DNA from 4 places in the Pseudomonas sp. AS2.8 genome. Region 2 is predicted to be linked to each of the others. Evidence: predicted binding sites of a transcription regulator. Region 2 holds the regulator's gene; each other region holds the start of a gene.

Region 1 (7,082 bases), on a different contig from region 2:
CCGGTGGTCGCAGCAGAAAATCTCCCCAGGGCGCGGCCGCTCTGCGTCGCCGCCTGGCCTCTTGCGGTGGCGGCCGGCGGTCTTCGCCGGTATTGCCAGGGCTCGGTACAGGGTGGACCATCAGCGCCCTCGTTCTGCCCAGCAGCTGCTTGCCCATGTCCCAGGAACCCCTTACGCCGTCCTCTTCCCTCTTCGCCCGTCTGGTCCAGGGCCTGCGCGCCTTCTGGCCAGCGCCCTTGCCCATCGACGGTCGCGAACGCCTGCGCGCCAGCCTGGGCGCCGGTCTCGGCATCCTGCTAGCCGCGCTGCTCGCTGCCTGGTGGCTGGAGGGCCAGCCGGTGCATCAGCACGGCGCCCTGGCGCTGGCGCTGGTAGCGCCGCTGGGCGCCAGCGCCGTATTGGTGTTCGCCCTGCCCTCCAGTCCGCTGGCGCAGCCCTGGTCGGTGGTGGGCGGCAACACCCTGTCGGCGCTGATCGGCATCGCCTGCGCCCTGTGGATTCCCGAAGCCAACCTAGCCGCCGCGCTGGCGGTCGCCCTGGCCATCGCCGCCATGTTCACCCTGCGCTGCCTGCATCCGCCGGGTGGCGCCTCGGCGCTGCTGATGGTTCTCATCGGCGCCCAGGACTTCAGCTATGCCTGGAGTCCGGTGGCGCTGGATTCGCTGCTGCTGGTGAGCGCCGGCCTGCTCTACAACAACCTGACCCGCCGCCCCTGGCCCCATGTGCCACGCCCGGCCGAGCCGAGCGGCGAGACGCGCCTGCAGCGCGCCGACCTCGACGCCGTGCTGGCGCGCTACAACCAGGTGCTGGACATCAGCCGCGACGACCTCGCCGAATTGCTCGAACAGGTGGAGGCGCGCGCCTACCAGCGCAAGATGGGCGAGCTGCGCTGCGCCGACGTCATGAGCCACGAACCGGTGACCGCCCGTGCCGAGATGCCGCTGCAGGAAGCCTGGGCGCTGATGCGCGCCCGCCGCATCAAGGCGCTGCCGGTGGTGGATCGCCAGGGCCATCTGCTGGGCATCGTCACCGTCGCCGACTTCATGCGGCAGATCGACCTGGACGTCCACGAGGGCCTCGGCTGGCGCCTGAGATCGCTGGTCCGCCCGCGCACCCGCCAGGAGGAAAACAGCGTCGGCCGAATCATGACCCGCACCGTGCGGGTGGCCAGCGCCGATCGCCTGCTGATCGACCTGGTGCCGGTGTTTTCCGAGAACGGCCACCGCCACATCCCCATCATCGACGGCTCGCGCCGCCTGGTGGGCATCATCACCCAGTCGGATCTGATCCGGGCGCTGTACCAGGCGGTGCGGGCCTAGGGCTCATACCTGGAAGCGATTCACCAGCCCCTGCAGGTCCACCGCCAGCCGTGACAGCTCCTGGCTGGCGGCGTTGGTCTGGCGGGCACCGTCGGCGGACTGGATGGCGAGATCGCGAATGTTGACCAGGTTGCGGTCCACTTCCCGGGCCACCTGCGCCTGCTCTTCGGCCGCACTGGCGATCACCAGGTTGCGCTCGTACATCTCGCCGATGCGGCTGTTGATCTCGTCCAGCGCCACCCCCGCCGTTTCCGCCAGGGCACGCGTGGCCTGGGCCCGCTGGCTGCTGCTGTGCATCGACCCCAGGGCCTGACTGGCACCGCTGCGCATGCCGGAAACCATCTGTTCGATTTCCAGGGTGGACTGCTGGGTACGGCTGGCCAACGCGCGCACCTCGTCGGCGACCACGGCGAAACCGCGACCGGCCTCGCCGGCCCGAGCCGCCTCGATGGCCGCATTGAGTGCCAGCAGATTGGTCTGTTCGGCGATGGCGCGAATGACGTCGAGCACCTTGCCGATGTCCTGGGACTGCTCAGCGAGCCGCTGGACCAGCGTCCCGGTGGCCGAGACCTCGTCAGACAAGGCGGCGATGGCGCCCAGGGTGTCGGCGACCCGGGTCTGGCCCTGCTGTGCGGCCTGGCTGGAGGCCCGCGAGGCTTCGGAGGTGGAGACGGCGTTGCGCGCCACCTCGTCCACCGCGGTGCTCATCTCGGTAACGGCCGTGGCGGCCTGTTCAAGCTCATCGTTCTGCTGCTGCAGGCCTTGGCCAGCGGCCTCGGTGACCGCATTGAGTTCTTCGGCGGCGGTCGCCAGTTGGGTGGAGGAGCCGGCGATACGCGAGAGGGTCTCGCGCAGTTGCGCCTGCATCTGCTGCAGGGCGCGCTGCAATTCGCTCACCTCGTCACGGCCTTGCACGGCCAGGGTCTGCGTCAGGTCGCCTTGGGCGACGCGGCGGGCGGCCAGCAGTGCCTCGCGCAGCGGCCCGACGATGCTGCGGGTCAGCAGCCAGGCCATGAGCACCGTGGCCAAGGCGGCCAGGGTGATCACCGCGATGACGATCAGCCGTGAGGCGTCGTAGCGGTCCGCCGAGATCTTGCCGTCGCGCTCGATGCCCTCGGCATAGAAGTCGCCCAACTCACCCAGTTGCTTGCCGGTGCCGTCCACCACCGGTTTCATGTCCACCAGCGTCAGCTTGTTGAGTGCGGCGGTATCGCCACGGCGGGCCAGGGCGAAGGACTCGGTCATACCCTGCTGATAGGTGGCGAAATCGCGCTTGAAGAGGTCCCAGCGCTGATGTTCCTCGGGAGTATCGACAAAGACCTCATAGGTCCTGATGCCGTCCATGAGGACCTTGTTACGCGCCTCGTACTGGCCGACATAGGTATCGATGTTGCGTGGGTCCGGATCCAGCGCCAGGCGCAGGGAAATGGTACGGATGCGCAGCATGTTCTCGCGAATGGCGTCTACCGCGCGGATGCTGGGCACCCAGTCACGCTCCGTCACCACCTGACGTTCGCGGATACCCGCCATCTGCGCCAGGGAAAACAGCCCGAGAAAAGCCACCATCAGGGCGATCAGCCCAAAGCCCAGGGCGGCGCGGGGCGCGATGTTGCAGTTGCGTAACAGCATGGAAGTCTCCGTGGCCTCTGGCCCTGTTGTTGTCAGACAACAGATATCGGCCGTCACCCGCTGGCCTTGAGCACAACGGCCGCAGCGAACCTCGCCGCGTTTTCGCCGTCTCAAAGGCACTGTCGCCCATTCCGGGCGACCTGCCAGGAATGTTCGGATGAAAACCGGTCCCTCTCGCGCCTCCTCGTTCTCCGCGCCTCGTGCGCTGCTCGCCAGCCTGGTCCTGGGCGGCGGTCTGCTGCTCGCGGGCTGCGCCGGCAACCCGCCGACCGCGCAGATGGCCGTGACCCAGTCGGCCGTCAACGAAGCCGTGAGCGGCGGCGGCAACCAGTTCGCCCCCATCGAGACCAAGTCGGCCCAGGACAAGTGGACCCAGGCCCAGGCGGCCCTGTCCAACGAGAAGTACGACGAAGCCAAGCAACTGGCCGAGCAGGCCGAGTGGGATGCCCGCCTGGCGACCCGCAAGACCCAGGCCGCCAAGGCCCAGGCGGCGCTGCAGGATGCTCAGAACAGCATCCAGCAGATCCGTGAGGAAGGTCAGATCAACCTCCAGCTGCAACAGAATCTACAGAAAAAGGTGCAGCAGTAAGGCTGCCCGCTCTCTTGAAGGACGAAACCATGCGTAAACGTTTTCTGCTCCCGCTGATGTCGGCGCTGACCCTGACCCTGGCCGCCTGCGCCACCCCGCCCAACCCCAATCTGGAAAAGGCGCGCAACGACTACGCCGCCCTCGAATCCCAGCCCCAGGCCACCCAGCTGGCGGCACTGGAAACCAAGGATGCCGGCACCTGGCTGGCCAAGACCGACAAGGCCTACAAGGACGGTGAGAACGAGCGCACCGTCGATCAGCTGGCCTACCTGACCCAGCAACGCATCCAGACCGCCATGCAGACCATCAAGCTGCGCATGGCCGAAGCCGAGCTGAAGAAGGTCGACGCCGAACGCGGCGAAGCCCGCCTGAACACCCGCACCCAGCAGCTGCAGCAACTGCAGAAGGCGATCAAGTAAGGTCCAGGGCGCAGGTCCCTCTCGGGAATCCTGCGCCCCCTGCCGTGGTCCTCTACTGACCCGCGAGCGTCCTGCTCGCCACAGTCCGGAGGATCTCTCATGCACGCCATACGCCTACGCAAACCCGGTGGTCTGGACCAGCTGGAAGCCTGTGAACTGCCTGATCCCGGGCAGCCGGGGGCTGGCGACATCCGGGTGCGGATCAAGGCCAGCTCGCTGAATTTCCATGACCTGGGCGTGGTGCTGGGCAAGATGCCGACCGCTGATGGGCGCATTCCCATGTCCGATGGTGCCGGGGTGATCGAGGCCGTGGGCGCGGGGGTCAGCGAATTCGCCGTGGGCGATCATGTGGTCTCGACCTTCTTTCCCCACTGGCTGGACGGCGAGCCGACCATCGACGATTTCTCCACCACCCCGGGCGATGGCGTCGACGGCTTCGCCTGCGAGGTGGTGGTGCGTCCGGCCACGGCCTTCACCCGCGCGCCCAAGGGCTACAGCCATGCCGAGGCGGCGACCCTGACCACCGCCGGACTCACCGCCTGGCGCGCGCTGGTGGTGGACGGCGGCCTCAAGGCCGGTGACAGCGTGCTGGTCATGGGTACCGGCGGCGTCTCGATCTTCGCCCTGCAGATGGCCAAGGCCATGGGTGCCACGGTGATCGCCACCTCCTCGTCGGACGAGAAGCTGCAGCGCGCCTATGCCCTGGGCGCCGATCACCTGATCAATTACCGTGACGAGCCGGAATGGGGCGCCAAGGTGCAGGCCATCACCGGCGGTCGTGGCGTCGACATCGTGGTGGAAGTGGGCGGCCCGGCGACCCTGGCGCAGTCGATCCAGGCCGCGCGTATCCATGGTCACCTGGCGTTGATCGGGGTGCTCACCGGCGTCGAGGGGCAGGTCCCCACGGCCAACCTGATGCGTCGCCACCAGCGGCTGCAGGGGCTGATCGTCGGCAGCCGCCGCCAGCAGCAGGAAATGATCCAGGCGCTGGAAGGCAACGGGATTAAGCCGGTGATCGACCGCAGTTATCCGCTGGACGAGATCGCCGCGGCCTTCGCCTTCCAGAAGGACGGCAGCCACTTCGGCAAGATCGTCCTAGAGTTCTGACAATGGTCAGACGAAAGCCGGACTGACGCCGGCAAGGCTCTGCTAGACTTCCGGAATCGTCTCATCGCGTTCCGGAAGTCTCGATGACCTCGCCCGACCCCCTCCCCTATCTTGTCGTCATCGAAGACAACAGCCTGCTCGCCGAGCTGCTGAGTAATCACCTCGAAGACCGCCTGAGCTGGACCTGCCTGCAGTTCGACAATGCCGACGACGCCCTGGTGCATCTGCTCCAGCAGCAGCAGGCCCCGGGGCTGGTGATCACCGATCACCTGATGCCTGGCCAGCTGCGCGGTGGTGAACTGGCGGAGATGCTGCTCCAGCGCTGGCCCGCGCTGCCCATGGTCATCACCTCGGGCTATGGCTACGAGATCACCACAGCGCTGCCGGACCAGGTGATCTTCCTGCAGAAGCCCTGGACGCTGGACGAGGTGGATTCAGCGGTGCGCCTGGCGCGGGCGCGGCAGGCGGCGGATTAGATACCCAGCTGGCCACAGGCCCTAAGCAACTGGTCGATGGTCCAGGGCTTGGGCAGGAACAGCGCCTTGTCCTCACGCTCCGCGTATTGCTGGCCGGTATAGCCGGACGATACGAGGATAGGCAGCTGTGGAAAGCGCTGGCGTACCTGTTTCGCCAGGGCGAGGCCGTCCAGCCGACCAGGCATGCGCACGTCGGTGAACAGGAGATCGGGCGTCAGGGAATCGGACTCGAGCCAGCCCCAGGCGGCATCGGCGGTATCGAATGACTGGACGGCATAACCTTCCATCTCGAATACCTCCGTCGCCAACGATCTCAGCACCGGATCGTCCTCGACGACCAGCACGGTGGTAACAGCAGCAGAAGAAACTACATCGGTCATGGCAACGCTACTTCATTAGTACGACTAAATAGACCGAAAATATTCGAATTGGATCACAACGCTCGGATGGGCGGCTGGCCGCCGGGTGTCGGCACTTGTCTGATGCCGTAACAGCTACTTAATTCCCTGCCTGTCGGAAAAAGGTGCTGGCAGATCGCTAGCCACCGCCCAACTCTCTTACTCTAAGGTTCTCGCTGGACGTCACCGCCGTCCGCTTCCGCCGCCCTCGTGTTCGAACGACCTCATGGCTGAATCCGCTCTCTCCCACGCTGAACTCCAGGCCGAAGTCCGCCGCCTCCGTGCCGCGCTCGATCAATGCACGGCGCTGCCACCCCAGGATGCCCAGCGGCGCCTGGCGATCTTCGATGGCGCCATCGATTTCGCCATGATCGTGCTCGATTCGGCCGGGGTGATCACCGACTGGAACACCGGCGCCGAACGCCTGCTGGGCTGGACCGCTGGGGAGATTCGCGGCGCACCGGCGGAGCGCTTCTTCACCCCGGAAGACAATCAGACCGGCCGGGCCGCATTGGAAATGCGGCTGGCCCTGCGGGACGGACGTGCCGAGGACGAGCGCTGGCACCTGCACCGCAACGGCACCCGCTTCTGGGCGAGCGGCGAGATGCATCCGCTGCACGATGACGCCGGCACCCATACCGGCTTCGTCAAGATCCTGCGCGACCGCACGTCCCAGCACCTGGCCGGCCAGGCCCTGCGCGACAGCCAGCAACACGTCGGCGAGGTGCAGCAGCAACTGGCAGAGAGCGAGCGCTATTGGCGCGGCCTGTTCGAGCAACTGGACGAGGGCTTCATCCTTGGCACCATCCTGCGCGATGACCAGGGCCGCGGCCGGGACTGGCGCTACGACCAGGTCAACCGTGCCTGGTGCGCGCACTTTGGCTTGAGTGCGCAACAGGCGATGGGTCAGACCGCGCGCACGCTGTTTCCCGATATTGAAGACCTCTGGGTGGAAGATTTCACCAAGGTGGTGGATACCGGCCAGTCGTTCAGCTACGTGCGGCAATTCCAGCACAACGGCCGCTGGTACGAAGGCCATGCGCACAAGGCTGGTCCGGACAGCTTTCTGGTGCTGTTCCTGGATGTCACCGAGCGCGAGCAGGCCGCCCAGGCCACCCGCGACGAAGAGCGCTATCGCAGGGCGC
Region 2 (7,082 bases):
CGTCGCCGCTGTTCAGGCCCAGGCGCACCAGGCGGTTACGCACCAGTACCAGCTCGCCGACCATGTTCATGATCTCGTCCAGCCGGGCGGTATCGACCCGCACGGTGGTTTCCGCCTCACTGGTGGGACGTTCGGCGGGCGCGGCAGCTGCCGGCTTGGGCACTGCGACCTCGGCAACCGGAGCCGGTTTCGGCGCGGGTGCAGGCGCGGGCTGAGGCGCGGCGACCGGTGCCGGCGCAGCAGCCGGTGCGGCTACAGCATCGGCAGCTGCCGCGGGACCACTGAATCGGCCCTTGCCGTGCAATTCGTCGAGCAGGGATTCGAATTCGTCGTCGGTGATCTCGTCACCGCTCGCCGCTGCTGCCGGGGCCGCTACAGCAGGGGCTGCCGTGACCGGTGCCGCGGCTTCGTTCGCGACGAACTTGCCCTTGCCGTGCAATTCGTCCAGCAGGGCCTCGAATTCGTCGTCGGTGATGTCATCACCGCTCGCTGCAACGGCAGTGGGCGCTGCGGCGGCAACCGGCGCAGCGGCCGGCGCGTCATGGAACTTGCCCTTGCCGTGCAACTGATCGAGCAGAGCTTCGAATTCGTCGTCGGTGATGTCGTCACCACCGGCGGCCGCAGGCGCTGCCGCTGCCGCGCTCGGCTCGCTGCCCAGGGCATCGAGCAGATTCTGGAAATCGGCATCGCTCAATTCCGGCTCGGCAGCTGCTGCAGCAGCGACGGGCGCTGGCGCCGCGGCCACCGGCGTGGCAGCCACGGGCGCGGCCGCTACCGGCGCCGGTTCGCTCCCGGCCGGGTCGGCCAGGCGAGCCAGTGCCGCCAGCAACTCGGGCGAGGCCGGGGTCGGCTCTTCGCGTTCCCGGACCTGACCAAACATCTCGTTGACGGAATCCAGTGCCTGTAGCACCACATCCATCAGTTCGGCATCCACGCGGCGTTCGCCCTTGCGCAGGATGTCGAAAACGTTTTCCGCGATATGACAGCACTCGACCAGGGTATGGAGCTGCAGGAAACCGGCACCGCCCTTTACGGTATGGAAGCCACGAAAAATGGCGTTCAGCAGATCCATGTCATCCGGACGGCTTTCCAGCTCGACCAATTGTTCCGACAACTGTTCGAGAATCTCGCCGGCCTCTACCAGGAAATCCTGGAGGATCTCTTCATCGGCGTCGAAGCTCATTCCTGCACTCCCCAAGAGGGTCTGGGTCAGAAGCCCAGACTGGATAGAAGATCGTCGACGTCGACCTGAGCGGCCACGACGTCTTCACGCTTATCGGCATGAATCTGCGGACCTTCACCCTTCATCGTCTTTTCTTTTCGATTCTGTTCGATCAGCGCGCTGTGATCGTGGCTGAAGCCGGTATAGCGATCGACCTGGCTGGCCATCATCACCAGCTTGACGAGGTCTTTCTCGATCTGCCCGACGAGATTGACCACGCGCTTGATCACCTGACCGGTAAGGTCCTGGTAGTCCTGCGCCAGGAGGATGTCGTTGAGCTTGGCCGACAGTTGTTCGGCGCTGCTCTCGCTGTGGCTGAGGAAGGCATCGACGCGCTTGGCCAGCTCGCGGAATTCGTCCGCGCCCATCTCCCGGCGCATGAACTTCTTCCAGTCGGCATGCACGGCACGGGCTTCGTCACCGAAGTTGCCTACCAGCGGGGCGCTCTCCTCCACCAGATCCATGGTCCGGTTGGCGGCGTTCTCGGTCATCTTCACCACGTAGGAGAGACGATCGGTGGCATCGCTGATCTGGGAGACCTCTTCGCCGGCCATGCCGCGCGGATCGATCTCGAAGTTGACGATGGCGTTGTGCAACTCGCGGGTCAGCTTGCCGACTTCCTGGTAGAGACCCCGGTCACGCAACTGGTTGAGTTCATTGATGACATGCACCGCCTGGGTGAAGTCGCCACTTTCTAGGCATTTCACCAGCTCCTGGGCGTGCTGTTTTAGATTCGACTCGAAGTCGCTGAAGCTGTTGGTGCCAAGCTGATCCATAACGTCCCCGCGGCTTTCTTCAGCCGTTCACCCGCTCGAAGATCTTGTCGATCTTTTCTTTCAGCACCTGGGCGGTGAAAGGCTTGACCACATAGCCGTTCACGCCGGCCTGAGCGGCTTCGATGATCTGCTCACGCTTGGCCTCGGCGGTCACCATCAGCACCGGCAGGGTCTTCAGGCGTGCGTCGGCGCGCACCTGGCGCAGCAGGTCAATGCCGGTCATGCCGGGCATGTTCCAGTCGGTGACGAGAAAATCGAAGTTGCCGCTCTGCAACATCGGCAGGGCGGTGTTGCCGTCGTCTGCTTCGGCGGTATTGGTGAATCCCAGATCGCGCAGCAAATTCTTGATGATGCGTCTCATCGTGGAAAAATCGTCCACGATGAGGATTTTCATGTTCTTGTCCAAGTCGACCTCCGTCCTAATCCGCACACACGCCGCGAGGCGCGCCTAAGCAATCGTAGTAGCCTGAGTACCAGCCGGTTAACGCGAACGCCATTCCGCCAGCCGCGCCCGCAGGCGTGCCGCGCATTGACTGTGAAGTTGGCAGACGCGTGACTCGCTCACGCCCAACACCTCGCCGATTTCCTTGAGGTTGAGTTCCTCGTCGTAATACAGCGAGAGCACCAGACGTTCACGCTCCGGAAGATTGGCGATGGCGTCGGCCAGGGCCTTGCGGAAGCGCTCGTCTTCCAGACCGCGACCGGGTTCGAGTTCATGCGAACCGCTCTCCTCGAGCCCATGCTCACCACCCTCCATGAGGTCGTCGAAACTGAACAGGCGACTCCCCATGGTGTCGCCAAGGATGCCGTAGTACTCATCCAGACTCAATTTAAGTTCGGCCGCGACTTCGGAATCTTTAGCGTCGCGACCCGTACGCGCTTCCACCGCGCGAATGGCGTCGGTGACCATGCGCGTGTTGCGGTGTACCGAGCGCGGCGCCCAGTCGCCCTTGCGGACCTCGTCGAGCATGGCGCCGCGGATGCGGATTCCGGCGTAGGTCTCGAAGCTGGCGCCCTTGCCGGCGTCATATTTGCGCGAGGCCTCCAGCAGGCCGATCATGCCGGCCTGCATCAGGTCCTCGACCTGCACGCTGGCCGGCAGACGCGCCAGGAGGTGGTAGGCGATGCGTTTCACCAACGGCGCGTAGCGGTTGATGAGTTGCTCCTGCTGGGTACGTTCCGAGGTTTTGCTGTACATGCGAAGCCCGCTGGATGCTGTCATGCGTGGGTACCGATGGCTGGTTGCACAAGGCGCTCGACAAAGAATTCGAGATGGCCGCGCGGATTGGCGGGCAACGGCCAGCCATCGACTCTCTGAGCTACCGCACGGAAGGCCAGCGAGGCCTTGGCACGCGGAAAGGCTTCGAACACGGGGCGCTGTTTCTGTACGGCTTTGCGCACCGCCTCGTCGAACGGAATGGCGCCCACATACTGCAGGGCGACATCCAGGAATCTGTCGGTCACCTTGGTCAGCTTAGCAAAGAGATTGCGACCTTCCTGGGGTGTCAGCGCCATGTTCGCCAGAACCCGGAAGCGGGTGACGCCATGGTCGCGATTGAGCAGCTTGATCAGGGCGTAGGCATCGGTGATGGAGGTGGGCTCGTCGCACACCACCACCAGGACTTCCTGGGCGGCGCGAACGAAGCTGACCACCTGGTCGCCGATGCCGGCAGCGGTATCGACGATGAGCACGTCGAGGTTTTCGCTGATGTCGCTGAAGGCCTGGATCAGACCGGCGTGCTGGGCCGGTGTCAGATTGACCATCGCCTGGGTGCCCGAGGCCGCCGGGACGATGCGGATGCCGCCCGGGCCGTGCAGCAGCACGTCGCGCAGTTCGCACTCGCCGGAGATGACGTCGGCCAGGGTGCGCTTGGGCGACAGGCCGAGCAGAACGTCGATGTTGGCGAGGCCCAGATCGGCGTCGAGCAGCATGACGCGCCGCCCGATATCGGCCAGGGCCAAGGCCAGGTTGACCGACACGTTGGTCTTGCCGACACCGCCTTTACCGCCCGTGACCGCTATGACTTGGACGGGATGCATGCTACCCATTGCCTGATACCTTTGATTGAAATCCGTCACACTTTAGACCAAGTGCATTTGGCGTGCCCAGGCATGCGATGCACCACTACCGTTCGTCTGCGCTAACCGGCGCGGCGGGCATTGCTCTGATACAGGCCGGCAAGCATGCCGGCCATGGTTTCTTCGCTCGGCTCCTCGGGGGCCTGCAGGCTCACCGCACGGCTCACCAGCTGGTGGCTGCGGGCCGGGTGCAGGTCGTCCGGGATACGGGGGCCGTCGCAGATGTAGGCCACCGGCAGGCGCTGGCTGATGGCCAGACCCAGGGCTTCGCCGAGACTTGCGGCTTCGTCCAGCTTGGTCAGCACGCAGCCGCTCAGGCCGCAGCGCCGATAGCTGTGGTAGGCCGCCTTGAGCACCTGGCTTTGGCTGGTGACACCCAATACCAGATAATTGCGAATCTTCAGCTGGCGGTTGGCCAGGGCTTCGAGCTGCACCTTGAGCGCCGGATCATTGGCGGGCATGCCCGCGGTGTCGATCAGCACCAGGCGCTTGCGCGCCAGGGGTGCCAGCGCCTGGGCCAGGGACTGGCCCGGGTCGACCAGGGTCACCGGCACGTCGAGGATGCGGCCGAGGGTCTTGATCTGCTCCTGGGCACCGATGCGGAAGCTGTCCATGCTGACCAGCGCCAGACTCTGGGGACCGTACTTGAGCACGTAGCTGGCGGCGAGCTTGGCCAGGGTAGTGGTCTTGCCCATGCCGGCCGGACCGACGAAGGCGACGACACCGCCCTCCTCCAGGATCTTGGCGTCGGTGGTCTTGGCCAGCTGGGCGAAGTTGGCCAGCAGCATGCGCCAGGCATGCCGCGGGTCCTGGATCTTGGCGACGCTGTCGAGCAGGTGGCGGGCCAGATCGGCCGGAAGGCCCATGCGCTGCAGGCGACGCCAGAGGCCGGCCTGCTGCGGACGGGTGGACTGCACCTGGGTCCAGGCCATGGAGCCGAGCTGGACTTCCAGCAATTCACGCAGACCGCTGAGTTCGCTGCGCATGGCTTCCAGGGCGCGACGGTCTTCCGGCGCGGTGCTGGCGGCGGGGGCAGCGGCGGCGGCCGGCTGGGAGGCACGCGGCGGGGCGATCACCGGCTCGCGACGGCTGTCGGCGGCGCTGATGGCGCCGAGCAGCTGCTTGTCCTTCGGCGCGGCCGAGGGCACGCCCGGGGCGCGGATGCTGAGGTCGGCATGGGCCTGGGCGATCTTCGCATGGGTCTTGCGCAACTCCGCCTGCAGCTCCGCGTTGGGCGCGGCCGGTGCCGGAGCCTGGTAGTCCAGCGCCGCGGTCAGCTCGACACCGCCGGCGACCCGGCGGTTGCTGAGGATGGCGGCATCCGGGCCCAGCTCGTCGCGTACCAGCTTCATGGCTTGACGCATATCGGCGGCGAAGAAACGTTTGACTTGCATGATCTAGACCTCAGCCATTCTGGCCAACGGTAGCGACGATGGTGACCTGCTTGTTGTCCGGAATTTCCTGGTACGCCAGTACACTCATATTCGGTGCCGCCATCCGCGCGAAGCGGGACATCATCCCGCGGATCGCACCGGCTACCAGCAGCACCACTGGCTTACCCATCATTTCCTGACGCTGCGCTGCCTCGATGAGGGAACGCTGCAGTTTTTCAGCCATGCCAGGCTCGAGGAACATGCCGTCCTCGGCGCCTTGACCGGCCTTCTGCATACTACTTAGCAACATCTGTTCCAACCTTGGCTCAAGGGTGATAACAGGCAGCTCAGGCTCCATTCCCACGATGTTCTGGACGATTGCGCGGGACAAGGCAACCCGCACGGCACCGGCGATGGCGGCGGGATCTTGACTCCGCGGACCGACGTTGGCGATGGCTTCCGCGATGGTACGGATGTCGCGGACCGGGACCTGCTCCTGCAGCAGCTGCTGGAGGATCTTGAGCAGGGTCGAAAGGGAGACGATGCCGGGCACCAGCTCCTCGGCCAGCTTGGGCGAACTCTTGGCCAGCACCTGCAGCAATTGCTGGACTTCTTCGTGACCGATCAGCTCGTGGGCGTGCTTGAAGAGCACCTGGTTGAGGTGGGTGGCGACCACGGTGCTGGCATCGACCACGGTGTAGCCGAGGGATTGGGCCTGGTCGCGCTGGGTGACGTCGATCCAGACGGCCTCCAGACCGAATGCCGGATCCTTGGCGGCGACGCCGTTGAGGGAGCCATAGACCTGACCGGGGTTGATGGCCAGCTCGCGATCGGGGTAGATCTCGGCTTCGGCCACGCTGACGCCCATAAGCGTCAGACGATAGGCATTGGGCAGCAGGTCCAGGTTGTCGCGGATGTGCACCGACGGCATGAGGAAGCCGAGGTCCTGGGACAGCTTCTTGCGCACGCCCTTGATCCGCGCCAGCAGCTGGCCACCCTGGTTGCGATCGACCATGGGGATCAGCCGGTAGCCGACTTCTAGACCGACCATGTCCACCGGGGTGACGTCGTCCCAGCCCAGCTCCTTGGCCTCGGCCGGACGCTGCACGGGAGCCAGGTCCTGCTGCTTCTTGGCTTCGACCTCGGCGGTCTGCTTGGCCTGGCGCTGACGCTTGTAGATCATCCAGGCACCGGCGGCGGCGCCGCCGCCCAGGCCGAGGAACGGCAGGTGCGGCATGCCCGGGACCAGGCCCATGGCGATGATGATGAAGGCCGAGACCGCCAGCGCCTTGGGCGAGGCGAACATCTGACGATTGACCTGCTGGCCCATGTCCTCGGCCGAGGACACCCGGGTCACCATGATGGCTGCGGCAACCGACAGCAGCAGCGAGGGGACCTGGGCGACCAGGCCGTCACCGATGGTCAGCAGGGCGTAGATGCGCGCCGCTTCGCCGAACGGCAGACCGTGCTGGGCCATGCCGATGGCCATGCCGCCGATGAGGTTGATGAAGAGGATCAGCAGACCGGCGACGGCGTCACCGCGAACGAATTTGCTGGCACCGTCCATGGAACCGTAGAAGTCGGCTTCCTGGCCCACTTCGGTCCGGCGCTTCTTGGCTTCGGCCTGGTCGA
Region 3 (7,082 bases), on a different contig from region 2:
GAAGAACTCTCCGCCATCACCGAGCAGACACGCGCTGGCGCCTCGGCGCAGAAGATGGAGACCGAGCAGATCGCCACCGCCATGCAGCAGATGAGCGCCACCATCAATGAGGTGGCGCGCAATGCCGAACAGGCGTCGACGACCGCCCGCGAGGCTACCCTCAAGACCCGCGAGGGCGACGAGATGGTCAATCAGGTCGCCACCCAGATCCAGACCCTGGCCCAGGAAGTGGACAGCACCCAGGCCACCATGGAGTTGCTCAGGCAGGATGCCGACCGCATCGGCGGCGTGCTGGACGTGATCAAGGCGGTCGCCGAGCAGACCAATCTGCTGGCGCTCAACGCCGCCATCGAGGCCGCTCGCGCCGGTGAGGCCGGACGCGGCTTCGCCGTGGTCGCCGACGAGGTGCGCGGCCTGGCGCAGCGTACGCGCTCCTCCACCGACGAGATCGCCAGCCTCATCACCCGGCTGCACGGCAGCACCGACAAGATGAGCGCCGCCCTGGACCGCAATATCCAGCTGACCGGTGACAGCGTCGACCTGACCCGCCAGGCGGGCGTGGTCCTGGGCAGCGTCAGCAGTGCGGTGAGCGAGATCGAGGCCATGAACGAGCAGATCGCCACCGCGGTCGAGCAGCAGAGCGCGGCCAGTGAAAACATCGGCCGCAGCGTGGCCAAGGTCCACGAAGTCGCCGACCAGACCGCCGCCGCCACCGAGAAAACCGCCGGCTCCAGCACCGAACTGGCCAACCTGAGCCTGCAGTTGCAAGAGCTGACGGCGCGCTTCAAGGTCTGAGGCCTGTCCGGCTCTCGCTCCGCCGACGACGACAGAAACTCCTGGCCTGCCCTCGTCGTGGACAGAAACCCCCGGGCGTCGATGCCCGGGGCGCTCATTCAGGCATGGCGTCACAGGATGCCTTCCCTCTGCACTTCGGCGAAACTTCGACCAGGCAAAAGCCTAGAGCGAAAGAAGTCCTGCTATCGGGTGGATAACCAACTGCGAAGTTATGGGAGTAATGAATACTTCATCCTGACCGAAGTTCATCAGCGTTTGGACGAAGAGAATCTTCAACAGTCATAACGTGAAACAAGAGCGCCACGCCCCGCCATCCTTTAATCGGTTTAACGATATCCCTTATCTTCAGCTGATCGCTCCATCTGACATTCAGGTGTTTGTCACCGAACCGCTCTATAGAGCCTGCACAGGACTCTCGACGTCACTACCGCGGCAAGGCATGGCGTATTGCCGAGCACCTGCAACGAACGCTTTCCCAGCGCCGCTGCTGCTCAACCCTGGTCATCGTTCCGGTGATCCGCCCGCACCTGCAATCGCGGCCAGCGCCTGAGCCAGCCCTTGGTCGCGAGCCGCTGGCGAAAGGCAGCGGGCCGGGGCCGCCAGGGATTAAGCGTGACATGCAGGGCAAAGAGCCCTTCCTGGGCGAAGGGACTGACCACTTCGAGTTCGCCTTCGGCGGTCAGGCGCGCGGCCAGGGCAGACTCTACCTCGACCCAAAAACGCATGGCATCCAGGCTATCGCCATAGGGCACATCGTCATTGCGCAGGTGCATGGCGGCTTGATTGCGTACCGACCAGGGCCAACCCGGCGCCCGCTCCAACAGCAGCGTTTCGATCTCCCTGTCCCGCTCGGGTCGGCAGTCGGTCGCGTCGAAATAGATGACATCCAGATCCGCCAGCGGCGTCGACTCGGCATGGCCATGCAGCCGATCCCAGACCAGATTGCGCACGAAGCCCGCAGCCAGCCAGGCGTCGGGCAGGTGCAGGTCGGCGAGGACGCGCAGCAGGCGCAGACGCTCGGCATCGGCCTTCAACCAGGACCGGATCTGGGAACACATGGGGGTCATGGCAGGACTGGTCAGTCTTGAAATCCCGAAGATGACCGCCTGCACCGCCTTTCGCAACGCCCATCGCCAATAATCGCAATAACTTTTAGCTCTCTTAAGTTTTACCAGCAGATGTCGAAAATGTGACGGCTTCGCTTATTTACGTTTGCGAGGCCAACAGGACGTGGTGACCGGTCAGGACATGACCACTGGCAGCCCCCGCTGAAAAGAGGGCGCCGCACCTCGCTGCTCGCTACTGCCCAAGCTTTCCGAGGTGTGGATGTTTCGTAACCTGTCGCTGACGCTCAAGCTGTCGCTGCTGCCCGCGGCCGCTCTGCTGGGCCTGCTGCTCTACGTGGCCTATACCTCCGCCCAGCTGGCCGGCAACGATCAACGCCTCGACCAGCTGGAAAACCACAGCTATCCGCTGCTGGAAAAGGCCGACGCCGTACTCTTCCAGTTCTCCCGCTTGCCCGGCCTGTTCAACAGCGCGGTGACCGCCAGTGAGCTGGAAACCCTGGGCGAGGCGCGCAAGGTGGTCGACGACATCGACAGCCGCCTGCAGGAAATGGCCGACCTCACCCGCCAGACCTCGGCGCGCAACGACGAGATCTCCGGCTGGCGCCAGGGCATCCATCGCTATGCGGACAACGCCCTGGGCGCCTCCGAGCAGCTGATCAAGGGCAGCGGATCCTTCGACTCCCTGCGGCCCAATCTGGACCGCATGGCCACGGATCTCGCCGCTGCCCAGCAACTGGGCACCACCCTGCGCAGCCATGCCTATACCGACTTCCAGCAGACCCTGGCCCAGGCCCGCGACCAGAATGCCGACACCACCCGGGTCGGCATCTGGCTGAGTCTGCTGCTGGTGGTGATCCTGGCCGGCGCCGCCGTGCTGACCATCCGCAGCGTGCTCGGCAGCGTGCGTGAGGTGATCACCTCGCTGCGCGCCATCGCCGAGGGCGACGGTGACCTCACCCGCCGCCTGCAGGTCGGCTCGCGGGACGAGATCGGCCAGATGACCGCGCTGTTCAACGTCTTTCTCGATCAGCTGCAGGGCACCATCAAGGCCATCGTCGATGCCGCCCATCCGCTGGGCCAGGTGTCCGGCGAGCTGTATAGACTCACCCAGACGGTAGAGAACAACGCCCGTTCCCAGCAGGGTCACACCGAGTCCATCGGCCGTGACATCCAGACCATGAACACCAACCTGCACGAGGTGGCCGATCGCTCGCGCGAGGCCGCCGACCAGGCCTCCGCCGCGGCCGAGCAGTCCGCCGCCGCCCGTACCAGCATCGGCCAGCTGTCGCGCAACATGGGCGAACTGGACGACAGCGTGCGCCAGTCGGCCGAGTCCATGCAGCAGCTGGAACAGGAAACCCGCCAGGTCGGGCTGGTGCTGGACGTGATCAAGTCCATTGCCGAGCAGACCAATCTGCTGGCGCTCAACGCCGCCATCGAGGCCGCGCGCGCCGGTGAACAGGGCCGCGGCTTTGCCGTGGTGGCCGACGAGGTGCGCAATCTGGCGCAGAAGACCGCGCGCTCCACCGCCGAGATCCAGCAGATCATCGAACGCCTGCAGGGCAACGCCCAGCGCGTGCTGCAGGCCATGCAGGGCAGCCATACCCAGGCGCAGGTCAGCGCCAGCAGCTCCCAGGCCGCCACCGCCATGCTCGAAGGCATCGCCCAGGCCGTGGCACGCATCAACGACTACAACGCTCAGATCGCCCTGCTCACCGGCGAGCAGCTGAGTCTTTCCGATTCGATCAGCAGCGACACCCGCCGCCTGCAGAGCGATACCCAGTCCAGCGCGGACAGCACCACCGCAACCGCCCGCATGGGCGAGCAGCTGGTGGTGGTCGACACCGATCTCCGGCAGGCGACCTCGCGCTTCCGCATCTAGCTATCCCTTTACCGCCTTTCCCTATACCGAGAAACCTCTAGGAGCATTTCCATGGCTTTTGCACGTCTGCTCGCCTTCGGCGCGGCCCTCACCTGCGCGGGATCCGCGCTCGCCCTCGATCAGGGTGACTATCGCTTCAACGGCTTCGGCACCGCCGGCATCACCCACCTGGGCGGCGAAGACGACGGCCGCAGCTTCGGCATCAATGGCCAGACCAACGACCACTGGCGCGGCGATCAGCTGAGCAAGCTGGGCGGCCAGTTCCAGTACGGCCTGACCGACAAGCTGGATGCCACCGTGCAGGTCACCGCCAAGGCCGAGCAGGACCAGTGGAAGGCCAACCTGGAATGGGCCTACCTGGCCTTCCACGCCACCGACAACCTGACCTTCCGCGCCGGCCGCCTGCGCACGCCGGTGTTCATGTATTCCGAGACCCTGGACGTGGGTATCACCTACCCCTGGCTGCGCCTGCCCGACGAGGTCTACAGCCAGGTGCAGGTCTCCAACTACGAAGGCGCCGATGCCCTCTGGAGTCTGCCGGTCGCCTTCGGCACCCTGAACTTCCAGGTGAGCGGAGGCCAGGCGGTCAATCGCAACTACTTCGTCAACGACGACCTCTACGACATCGACTACAAGCGCATCGCTGCCGCCAACGTCAGCCTGGCGACCAACGAGTACGGCACCGTGCGCCTGGCCTACACCGAGTCCAGCATCGACCTGCACTATCCGCTGCTGACCTTGGACGATCAGAAGGGCAAGTTCACCTCGCTCGGCTACCAGTACGACAACGGCACCTGGCTGACCAGCAACGAATGGACCCGCCGCGTCATCGAGGGTGACAACCAGGGCAGCAGCAACGCCTTCTACCTGATGGCCGGGCGCCGCTTCGGTGACTTCCTGGCCCACGTGACCTATGCCCAGCTAGACGAGGAACGCGCCGGTCGCCAGAGCTCCTGGACCTACGGCCTGAACTACAACATCACCCCCAGCCTGGTGCTCAAGAGCGAATACAAGCGCGTCGACACCACCGGCGGCTACAGCGGCACCTTCGTCAAGACCGACAACGAGAGCATCGCCAATGCCGTCTACGACCGCAGCGGTGGTCGCTTCGGCGCGCCGGCGCGCAACTTCGACGGCGACATCATCAGCGTCGGCCTCGACTTCATCTTCTAAGGAATCCGCCCATGAGTTCTCTCCGCCTGCTCACCGGCGCCGCCCTGCTGTTCAGCGCCAGCCTGGTCCACGCCGAAGTCGCCGTGATCGTCAATCCGGCCGCTGCCAAGACACCCGGCCAGGATGAAGTGGCCAACATCTTCCTCGGCAAGGACAAGTCGCTAAAGGGCGTCGACCAGAAGGACTGGTCGGCCACCAAGGAGACCTTCTATGCCAAGGTCGCCAACAAGAACGAAGCCCAACTGAAGTCCTACTGGTCGGGCCTGGTGTTCACCGGCAAGGGCCAACCGCTGCCCAGCGTGGCCGGCGACGCCGCCGTGGTCGCCCAGGTGGCCGGCGAAGCCGACGCCATCGGCTACGTGGACAAGGCCGCGGTCACCGACAAGGTGAAGGTCCTCTTCACCCTGCAGTGATGGCCGCACCATGAAAAAAGCCGTCTCGCGACGGCTTTTTTCATTTCTACACCGGCCTCAGGCCACCGAGGCGATGCGGTTGCCGGCGCTGGCTTTCTCGACCTTGATGGCGACGAACTTGGAGGTGGGCGTGAAGCTGCCCTCGCCGTAGCTCTCCAGGGGCACCAGCGGATTGGTCTCCGGATAGTAGCCGGCGGCCTGGCCGACCGGGATGTCGAATGGCAAGGCGGTGAAGCCGCGGACTCGGCGCTCGATACCGTCGTCCCACAGGGCGACCAGATCCACCTTCTCGCCGGCGGCCACGCCCAGGCGATCCAGATCGGCCTGGTTGACGAAGACCACGTCGCGCTGGCCCTTCACGCCGCGATAGCGGTCGTCGAGGCTGTAGATGGTGGTGTTGTACTGGTCGTGGGATCTCATCGTCTGCAGGATCAGGTCGGGCTTGATGCCCTGGCGGCGGACCGCGTCCGGCAGCAGGTCATGCAGCAGGGCATTGGCGGCGAAGTTGGCCTTGCCGGTGGGGGTGTTCCACTCCCGGCGCCCGGCCTTGTTGCCCAGGTAGAAGCCACCGGGTGCGGCCAGCCGGGCATTGAAGTCCTGGAAGCCGGGGATGACGTCGGCAATCAGATCGCGGATGCGGTCGTAGTCCTCGATCAGCCAGTCCCAGTCCACCGGGTGGTTGCCCAGGGTGGCCTTGGCCAGCCCGGCGACGATAGCCGGCTCGGACTTCATCTGCGACGACAGCGGCCGCAGGATGCCGGCCGAGGCGTGCACCATGCTGAAGCTGTCTTCCACGGTGATGGCCTGCTTGCCGCCCTTCTGTACGTCCGTCTCGGTGCGACCCAGGCACGGCAGGATCAGCGCCTGCTGGCCGGTCACCAGATGGCTGCGGTTGAGCTTGGTGGCGATGTGCACGGTCAGCCGGCACTTGCGCAGCGCCTTGTGGGTGCGCGGGGTATCCGGGGTGGCCTGGGCGAAGTTGCCGCCCAGGGCGATGAAGACCTTGGCCTGGCCCTGCTCCATGGCGGCGATGGCCTCCACGGTGTTGTGCCCGCGCTGGCGCGGCGGCTCGAAGGCGAAGCGCTTGGCCAGGGCGTCGCTGAGCCAGGCCGGGGCCTTCTCGTCGATGCCCATGGTGCGGTCGCCCTGGACGTTGCTGTGGCCGCGCACCGGGCAGAGACCGGCGCCGGGTCGGCCGATGTGGCCGCAGAGCAGCTGCAGGTTGGCGATCTCCTGCACCGTGGCCACCGAGTGGCGATGCTGGGTGATGCCCATGGCCCAGCAGATGATGACCTTCTCGGCGCGGGCATACATGCGCGCGGCCTGCTCGATCTCGTGCAGCGACAGCCCCGACTGGCGCTCGATCAGCTCCCAGGAAGTGGCGTCGACCTGGGCCAGGTAGTCGTCCATGCCGAGGGTATGGGCAGCGATGAAGTCATGGTCGAAGACGCGCTTGCCACCCTTGGCGGCGGCTTCGCGCTCCCACTGCAGCAGGTACTTGGCGATGCCGCGCAGCGCCGCCATGTCGCCACCCAGGGCCGGGCGGAAGTAGGCGGTGTTGGTCGGCCGCGAGTCGTTGGTCAGCATCTCCAGCGGATTCTGCGGATGCTGGAAGCGCTCCAGGCCGCGCTCCTTGAGCGGGTTGAAGCAGACCACCTGAGCACCGCGCTTCACCGCGTTGCGCAGGGTCTCGATCATGCGCGGATGGTTGGTGCCCGGATTCTGGCCGATCACGAAGATGGCGTCCGCCTC
Region 4 (7,082 bases), on a different contig from region 2:
CGCTTGCCCAGGACCAGGGCCGCGACCAGACCGGCCACACCGGCGTTGATGTGCACCACGGTGCCGCCGGCGAAATCCAGCACGCCCCAGTCCCACATCAGGCCGCCGTCACCGCTCCAGACCATGTGGGCGATGGGGGCGTAGACGAAGGTGAACCACAGGCCGGTGAAGACCAGCATGGCGGAGAACTTCATACGCTCGGCGAAGGCACCGACGATCAGCGCCGGGGTGATGATGGCGAAGGTCATCTGGAAGGTGACGAAGACGCTTTCCGGGAACAGGGCGGTGGCCGAGGTCACGGCATCATGCTGCAGACTGGACAGGAAGGCCTTGCCCAGACCGCCGATGAAGGAATTGAAGTTGGTGACGCCCTTCTCCATGCCGGTGGTGTCGAAGGCCAGGCTGTAGCCATAGACCATCCACAGGATGCTGACGAGACCGGTGATGGCGAAGCACTGCATCATCACCGAGAGGACGTTCTTGGCACGCACCATGCCGCCATAGAACAGCGCGAGACCCGGGATGGTCATGAACAGCACCAGGGCCGTCGAGACCAGCATCCAGGCCGTATCGCCACTGTTGATGGCTGGTGCCGCAGCCGCTTCCTGGGCCATGGCCAGGCCCGGCAGCGCTACGAAAGACATGAGGGCTCCTAGCCCTGCGTAGGTGCGCAGAGTCATCGTTGTTTCTCCTGGGGCTCGTGTGGGGTTGGGCGGTCGGTTAGCGCGTCAGATGGCGTCTGTGTCGGTTTCGCCGGTGCGGATACGGATGGCCTGCTCGAGATTCACCACGAAGATCTTGCCGTCACCGATCTTGCCGGTGTTGGCAGCCTTGGTGATGGCCTCGATGACGCGGTCGAGCTGATCGTCGGCGATGGCGACGTCGATCTTGACCTTAGGCAGGAAGTCGACGACGTATTCGGCGCCGCGATAGAGCTCGGTATGGCCCTTCTGACGGCCGAAGCCCTTGACCTCGGTAACGGTGATGCCTTGCACACCGATCTCGGACAGCGACTCACGCACGTCGTCGAGCTTGAACGGCTTGATGATGGCGGTGACTAGTTTCATGAACTTCTCCCGATTGAGTTGACTGGCCCCAGGAAAACAAACCCCGGCCCAAGTCTAGCGCAGTGACCGTCTGTTTAACCGTTGGCGTGGTAATCGCCGTGGTTACGGCAGAAGCGGCCAGAGCGCGCCTCTACCCCAGGCGCCCTCTGACGCCCGTCTCTGCATCGGCAGTAGCAGAAAGCTTGCCAGGTTTGTGAAGGCGTACGGATTTCGGGCGCCAGCGCGCCTGGCGCGCCTCCTGAAGGGGCAAGGCTCGGCCCCGCGGGCAGGACTTTGCACCAACAGCGAACAGCTCTGGCCCGGGACTGGCACCAAAGCGGTGCAGAGACGCCACCAGGGGCGGCACCCCCGCTGTGCTACACTCGGGCCTCGATCCATTGCAGGGGCCAAACCATGTCCACGACCCGTTCGCTGTTCGATTCCCTGACTCAGCAGGCCAGCCGGCTGTTCGGTCAGGACTCGCCGCTGCCCAAGGCCGAGATCGAGAGCCAGTTCAAGGCCCTGCTGCAAGGCGCTCTGAGCAAGCTCGACGTGGTCAGCCGCGACGAATTCGATGCCCAGATGGCCGTGCTGGCGCGCACTCGTGCGCGCCTGGAAGCCCTCGAGGCACGCCTGACCGAACTGGAAAAGCCGCAGACCTCCGAGGTCAAGCCGCCGGTCACCCCGGCCACGGACGTCGCACCCGCCGACTGACCCCCAAGGGCGCGCCAGGATGGTGCAGCCCTGAGTCTGGCGAATTACGATCAAGGACAGATCATGTCGCTTGCCCTCGTTCATACCTGGGCCCAGGTAGGCGTGGAAGCGCCGCCAGTGATCGTTGAGACGCATCTGGCCAATGGCCTGCCCGCCCTCACCTTGGGCGGCCTGCCGGAAACCGCCGTCCGCGAAGCCAAGGATCGCGTGATCAACTGCACCAGGTCTGTGCCCTTAGCGAGGCCGATCAGCGCTGATTAGAGGACGCCGGCGAACGCCTAAATCTGTCCCTGGGTGCCCTGCACCGGGTGGTCAAGGTGGCCCACACCCTGGCCGATCTCGCCGGCCAGGCCGAGATCCAGCGGCCGCAGCTGGCGGAAGCGCTGTAGTATCGGGCGAGTCACTAGGCGCCGGCAGGCGGGCCGTAGCGTCGCGGCGGCTCCTGCAGGCGATCGCGCAGCGCCTGGTTTTCCTGGGCCAGCTCGAAGCACATGGCCCGCCACTGATGGGCCAGCTCGCGATAGTCGTCCCGCTCTGCCCGCAGCGTGGTCAGCATGCGCTCGACGGCTTGCACCGCCTCGTTGGATACGCCCATGACACCCCTCCTCTTATACTGTATTTGCATACAGTAGTCAGAGTATTGCAGCCAGGCAAGGCCCAAGCGGCGCGGGAATGAAAAAGGGAGGCCTGAGCCTCCCTTTCACTGCTGCCGGAAAAGGTCCGGTCAGTTGAACCGACCCACCTCGGCGCTCAGGTCTTCCGCCAAATGACGCAGCTCGCCAGCGGTACCGGCCAGCACCTCGGCGGCATCGCGTTGGGCGGCGTTATCCACGGCGATCGCCTGGATGTTGCGGCTCAGGGCGGTGGCGGTGGTGCTCTGCTCGGCGGTGGCCTGGGCGATGCCGGAGAATTGCTCCACCGCCTCGGCGACCTGCTGGTCGATGCTGCGCAGCGCCTGGGCCACGTCGGCGTTGCGCGCCAGCCCCTGTTCCATCAGGCGATTGCCTTCGTCGATGGCGCCCATGGCGCGCTGGGTCTCGCCCTGCACCGCGCCGATCATCTGCGAGATCTCGCGGGTGGCTTCGCTGGTGCGACCGGCCAGCTGCCGGACCTCGTCGGCGACCACGGCGAAGCCGCGGCCCTGCTCACCGGCCCGCGCCGCTTCGATGGCGGCGTTGAGCGCCAGTAGGTTGGTCTGCTCGGCGATCCCGCTGATGACGCCGATGATGCCGCCAATCTGCTGGGAGCGGCTGTCCAGGCCCTTGATGAGTTCGGCGGTGCTGGCCAGGGAGTCGGCGATCTGCTCCAAGGCGCCCGAGGCGCCCTGCATGGCCTGGGTCCCGGTGCGGGTCTGCTGGGCGTTTTCTTGCACCAGACGTTCGGTGCGCTGCATGCCGTCGGCGATGTTCTGGGCGGTGGCGCTGAATTCCTCCACGGCGCTGGCCATGCTGTCGATCTGGCTGGACTGCTCGGCGGAGCGTCTCAGGGTCTGGTCGGAAAGCTGGCTCAGTTGCTGGGACCGATCGGTGACCTCGCGGGAGGAGCCACGGACCTGCTCGACGGTGGAGGCCAGGGCATCGGCCATCTGGTTGAAGCTCTGAGCGAGTTCGCCGATTTCGTCGTGGCTGCGCGCCTCGACCCGCACGCTAAGCTGACCGCGACCCAAGGCCTGGGCCCGCTCCACCAGCTGGCCCAGTGGCTTCAGCTTGTGGCGCAGCAGGACGACCGAGGCGAGTACCGCCAGCACCAAGGCGATCAGGCTGCCGATGGCCAGGCGCAGGCCCACGGCGTGCACCGGCGCGTCCAGTTCGGCCTTGGGCAGGGTGGCGACCACGGTCCAGCCTTCGCCGGCGACCGGCGCGCTGACGCTGAGGAAGTCCTCGTTGCCGTCCTGCCAGCTGTGTTCGTGCTGCTTGGGATCGTTTTTGAGGGCGGCGAGGAGCTCGTTGGTCTGCTTGGCATTGGCCGGCGGCACCAGCCAGTTGCCCTGCTCGTCGAGCAGGGCCAGGGAGCCGGTCTCGCCGATGCGCAGCTGGGTCAGCTGGGCCAGTTGCTGGGCCTGGGCGTCGGTGTAGTCGAAGCCGACGAAGAGCACGGCGATGACCTTGCCGGCGCTGTCGCGGACCGGGGTGTACTGGGTCATGTAGGAGCGCCCGAACAGCTGGGCGCGCCCGACGTAGTTCTGCCCCTGCAGCAGACCGGCATAGGCCGGGTGCTTGCGATCGAGCTGGGTACCGATGGCGCGGCTGCCGTCCTGCTTCTTCAACGAGGTGGTGATACGGGTGAAGTCGTCGCCATCACGCACGAAGATGGTGGCGACACCACCGGTCAGCCGGGTGAAGTCGTCGACCTGGCTGAAGTCGCTGTTCAGGGCCTGACCGGCGAACAGCAGGGCGGGGGCCGTAGCGCTGCCCAGGGGCAGTCGCTCGCCGGCCAGGCTCAAGCCGGCATCGAAGCGGCGCTCGAACAGGTTGGCCAGCCGCTGGGTGCTGATCTTCAGGGTGCTGAGAAAGGTCTGCTGTTGATCGGAGAGCAGCCGGGCCTCGCTGCCCAGGTGCTTGCGCTGGGTGCCTTCGATGGACACGCTCAAGGCATGCAGGGCGAACAAACAGCTGCCGGCGATCACCACAATCAGTACCAGACTGAGGGCCAAGGCAAGTTGTCGGGCGATACTACGACGCGGGGAAATGACCATAGGGGGCTCCAAAGCGCCTACATCCCTGTAGGGCAGTACGAATTTGAGGGCAAGGGCTATATCAGGGGACCGACCGCTCTAGGGCGGTCTTCTTAGCGGTTAACGGTTATTTTATCGGCAGAGGTACGATGAACTAAAGCGAATGACAGCAGTCTGGCGCCTTATTTATGGCGAACGACCTCCGGAAGGCTCTGGGACGCTACTTCCCGCTGCAGGAAGTCAGCCAGCTGGCGAAGGCGCGCCTGCCCCCGGCGATTGCGCGGCCAGACCAGGTAATAGGCATCGCCGCTGGCCACCGCCTCGGGCCAGGGCAAGGCGATGAGCCCGGCCGCCACGTCTTCGGCGAGCATCACCAGATCGCCAATGGAAACCCCGTAGCCACGCGCGGCGGCGGCCATGCCCAGCTCCAGGGTGTCGAACACCTGGCCGCCACTCAGGGGCACTGCCTGGGTCAGGCGCATGGCCTGCAGCCAGCGGCGCCAGTCGCGGCGGTCGAAGGTGGGATGCAGCAGTTCTTCCCCCTGCAGCCGCGCCAGGTCCCAGACGCCCTCGCACGCGGCGGCCGGCGAGCAGACCGGCACCAGCCACTCCTCGAACAGCGGCACTACCTCCCAGTCCGCCGGGAAGCGGCCATCGCCGAGCAACACGGCACAATCGAAGGGCTCATGGACGAAGTCGACCCGGTCACTGGCCATCCAGACGCTGGTGAGCTGGACGTCCAATTGCGGGCTGAGCTGGCGAAAGCGCGCCAGACGTGCCAGTAACCAGCGCAGCGACAGGGTGGTGGGCGCCTTGAGTCTCACGGTGCCCTCGGCCACGGCGAGATTGCCACAGGCCCGCGCCAGGGCCTCGAAGCCCTCGCTCAGGCCCGGCGAGAGCAGCTTGCCGGGCTCGGTCAGCGCCAGCTGACGCCCGGCGCGCTCGAACAGGCGGCAGCCAAAGGTCTCTTCCAGCGTCCGCACATGGCGACTGACCGCACTCTGCGTCAGGGACAACTCCTGGGCCGCGCGGGTGAAGGAGCCATGCCGAGCGGCGGCCTCGAAGGCGCGCAGGGCGTACAGCGGCGGCAGACGCGAGGGGTGCTCGGGCATGACTCGGACTCATGGATGGCATGGCTATTTTCCGATTGTGGGCGGCGCGCCCGCATCCAACAATGAGTTCTTATCAAACGTCGGCCACCTGCTCAGCGAGATCCACCCATGTCTCTGCCGCGTCACGAATTACTCGCGCTGTTGCGTCTCGCCCTGCCCCTGATCGGCGCGCAGCTGGCCTATGTGGCCATGGTCTTCACCGACACCCTGATGATGGGTCGCCTGGGTCCGGCAGCTCTGGCCGGTGGCGGCCTTGGAGCGGCGGTCTACTCCTTCGTCTCGGTGATCTGCGTCGGCGTGATCACTGCGGTGGCCAATCTGGCGGCGCTGCGCCGGGGTGCGGGGGATACCGACGGGGTAGCGGCGGTCACCGCTGCCGGGATCTGGATTGCCGGGGTGCTGGCGCTGCTGGCCGGCACCCTGCTGTGGCACATCGAACCGCTGCTGGCCCTGGCCGGCCAGCCGGAAGAGAGTCGTCAGGCGGCCGGCGTCTTCCTGCGCTGCCTGGCCTTCGCCCTGCCCGGCCATCTGCTGTTCATGACCCTGCGGGGCTTCACCAGCGCCCTGGAAAGACCCGGACCGGTGCTGACCATCGTACTCGGCGCGGCGCTGCTCAATGCCCTGTTCAACCTGGCGCTGCTGCACGGCTGGGGTGGCCTGCCGCAACCCGGGCTGCCAGGCATCGGCGCGGTGACCGCGGTGGTGATGAATGGCGCGGCCCTGGGCCTGGCGCTGTATATCGCCCGCCATCCGGCCTATGCCGCCTATCCCCTGCGTCGCTATCTACGCCGTCCGGATCGCCGCGCCCTCGCCGACACTCTCGGCCAGGGCCTGGCGATCAGTGGCACCTATGCGGTAGAAGCCTGCCTGTTCCTCTCGGCGGCGCTGTGCATGGGTGCCCTGGGCGCCACGGCGCTGGCGGCCCATCAGATCGCCAACCAGCTGGTGTACCTGGTGTTCATGTTGCCAGCCGGCCTCTCATACGCCACCAGCATCCGTATCGGCCAGCACCAGGGTGCCGGGCGGCCGCGCGAGGCCTTGCTGGTGGGGCGGCTGGCCATCGGCGGCGGCGCGCTGGTGATGCTGGGCATCGCCCTGCTGTTCTGGAGCTTTCCCGGCTGGCTGGTAGGGTTGTTTCTGCCGGACGGCCACAGCCCGGTCAGCGAGCTGGCGCGGCAGCTGGTGCTGATCGCTGCGGTGTTCGTCATCTTCGATGGCACCCAGAGCATTGCCCAGGGGGCACTGCGCGGCATCCGCCAGGCGCGCCTGGGTTTCTACGGCGGATTGCTCTGCTACTGCCTGATCGGCGCCAGTGGCGCCTGGCTGCTGGGCGTCCGGTTGGGTTTCGGCCCCCATGGCGTCTGGTGGGGCCTGGCATTTGGACTGGCCTGTGCGGCGCTGCTGCTGACCGGTGCCTTCGAGTGGCTGATGCGGCGGCAGCTGGGTGCGGGCTTCGCAGAGCCACTGGCCGCGCCGCACGGCATGGCGCAAAACGGCTGAGCGCCGCGGTGGCCCAAGCGTTTCACCAAGTGGTCC

Evidence for each region. Region 2 encodes FliA, which starts transcription of late flagellar genes. Its sites were predicted from a motif close to CTAAAGTTTNNNNNNNNNNNGCCGNTAA; they were not measured.
Region 1: a site for FliA is predicted at 2,992-3,019, ahead of FHR73_RS18285 (methyl-accepting chemotaxis protein). Genes of this name have one in related genera too.
Region 3: a site for FliA is predicted at 1,956-1,983, ahead of FHR73_RS12825 (methyl-accepting chemotaxis protein). Genes of this name have one in related genera too.
Region 4: a site for FliA is predicted at 4,567-4,594, ahead of FHR73_RS16085 (methyl-accepting chemotaxis protein). Genes of this name have one in related genera too.

What each region holds. Positions count from the first base shown of each region.
Region 1 covers NZ_JACHVV010000004.1:342,283-349,364, forward strand. The annotation lists gene FHR73_RS18280 (HPP family protein) at 156-1,319, shown strand; gene FHR73_RS18285 (methyl-accepting chemotaxis protein) at 1,323-2,948, opposite strand; gene FHR73_RS18290 (DUF4398 domain-containing protein) at 3,106-3,537, shown strand; partial or broken gene FHR73_RS18295 (DUF4398 domain-containing protein) at 3,567-3,950, shown strand; gene FHR73_RS18300 (NAD(P)-dependent alcohol dehydrogenase) at 4,056-5,063, shown strand; gene FHR73_RS18305 (response regulator) at 5,147-5,539, shown strand; gene FHR73_RS18310 (response regulator) at 5,536-5,919, opposite strand; partial or broken gene FHR73_RS22900 (PAS domain S-box protein) at 6,164-7,082, shown strand, end outside.
Region 2 covers NZ_JACHVV010000001.1:494,898-501,979, reverse strand. The annotation lists gene FHR73_RS02305 (chemotaxis protein CheA) at 1-1,183, opposite strand, end outside; gene FHR73_RS02300 (protein phosphatase CheZ) at 1,210-1,998, opposite strand; gene FHR73_RS02295 (chemotaxis response regulator CheY) at 2,018-2,392, opposite strand; gene fliA (RNA polymerase sigma factor FliA) at 2,480-3,220, opposite strand; gene fleN (flagellar synthesis regulator FleN) at 3,217-4,047, opposite strand; gene flhF (flagellar biosynthesis protein FlhF) at 4,140-5,471, opposite strand; gene flhA (flagellar biosynthesis protein FlhA) at 5,482-7,082, opposite strand, start outside.
Region 3 covers NZ_JACHVV010000003.1:90,695-97,776, forward strand. The annotation lists gene FHR73_RS22820 (methyl-accepting chemotaxis protein) at 82-795, shown strand; gene FHR73_RS12820 (nucleotidyltransferase family protein) at 1,287-1,853, opposite strand; gene FHR73_RS12825 (methyl-accepting chemotaxis protein) at 2,122-3,744, shown strand; gene FHR73_RS12830 (hypothetical protein) at 3,796-4,917, shown strand; gene FHR73_RS12835 (phosphate ABC transporter substrate-binding protein) at 4,929-5,330, shown strand; gene FHR73_RS12840 (FdhF/YdeP family oxidoreductase) at 5,388-7,082, opposite strand, start outside.
Region 4 covers NZ_JACHVV010000003.1:787,689-794,770, reverse strand. The annotation lists gene FHR73_RS16115 (ammonium transporter) at 1-680, opposite strand, end outside; gene glnK (P-II family nitrogen regulator) at 729-1,067, opposite strand; gene FHR73_RS16105 (accessory factor UbiK family protein) at 1,461-1,760, shown strand; partial or broken gene FHR73_RS16100 (hypothetical protein) at 1,824-1,970, shown strand; gene FHR73_RS22865 (hypothetical protein) at 2,069-2,149, shown strand; gene FHR73_RS16090 (hypothetical protein) at 2,164-2,355, opposite strand; gene FHR73_RS16085 (methyl-accepting chemotaxis protein) at 2,485-4,455, opposite strand; gene FHR73_RS16080 (LysR substrate-binding domain-containing protein) at 4,617-5,546, opposite strand; gene FHR73_RS16075 (NorM family multidrug efflux MATE transporter) at 5,655-7,046, shown strand.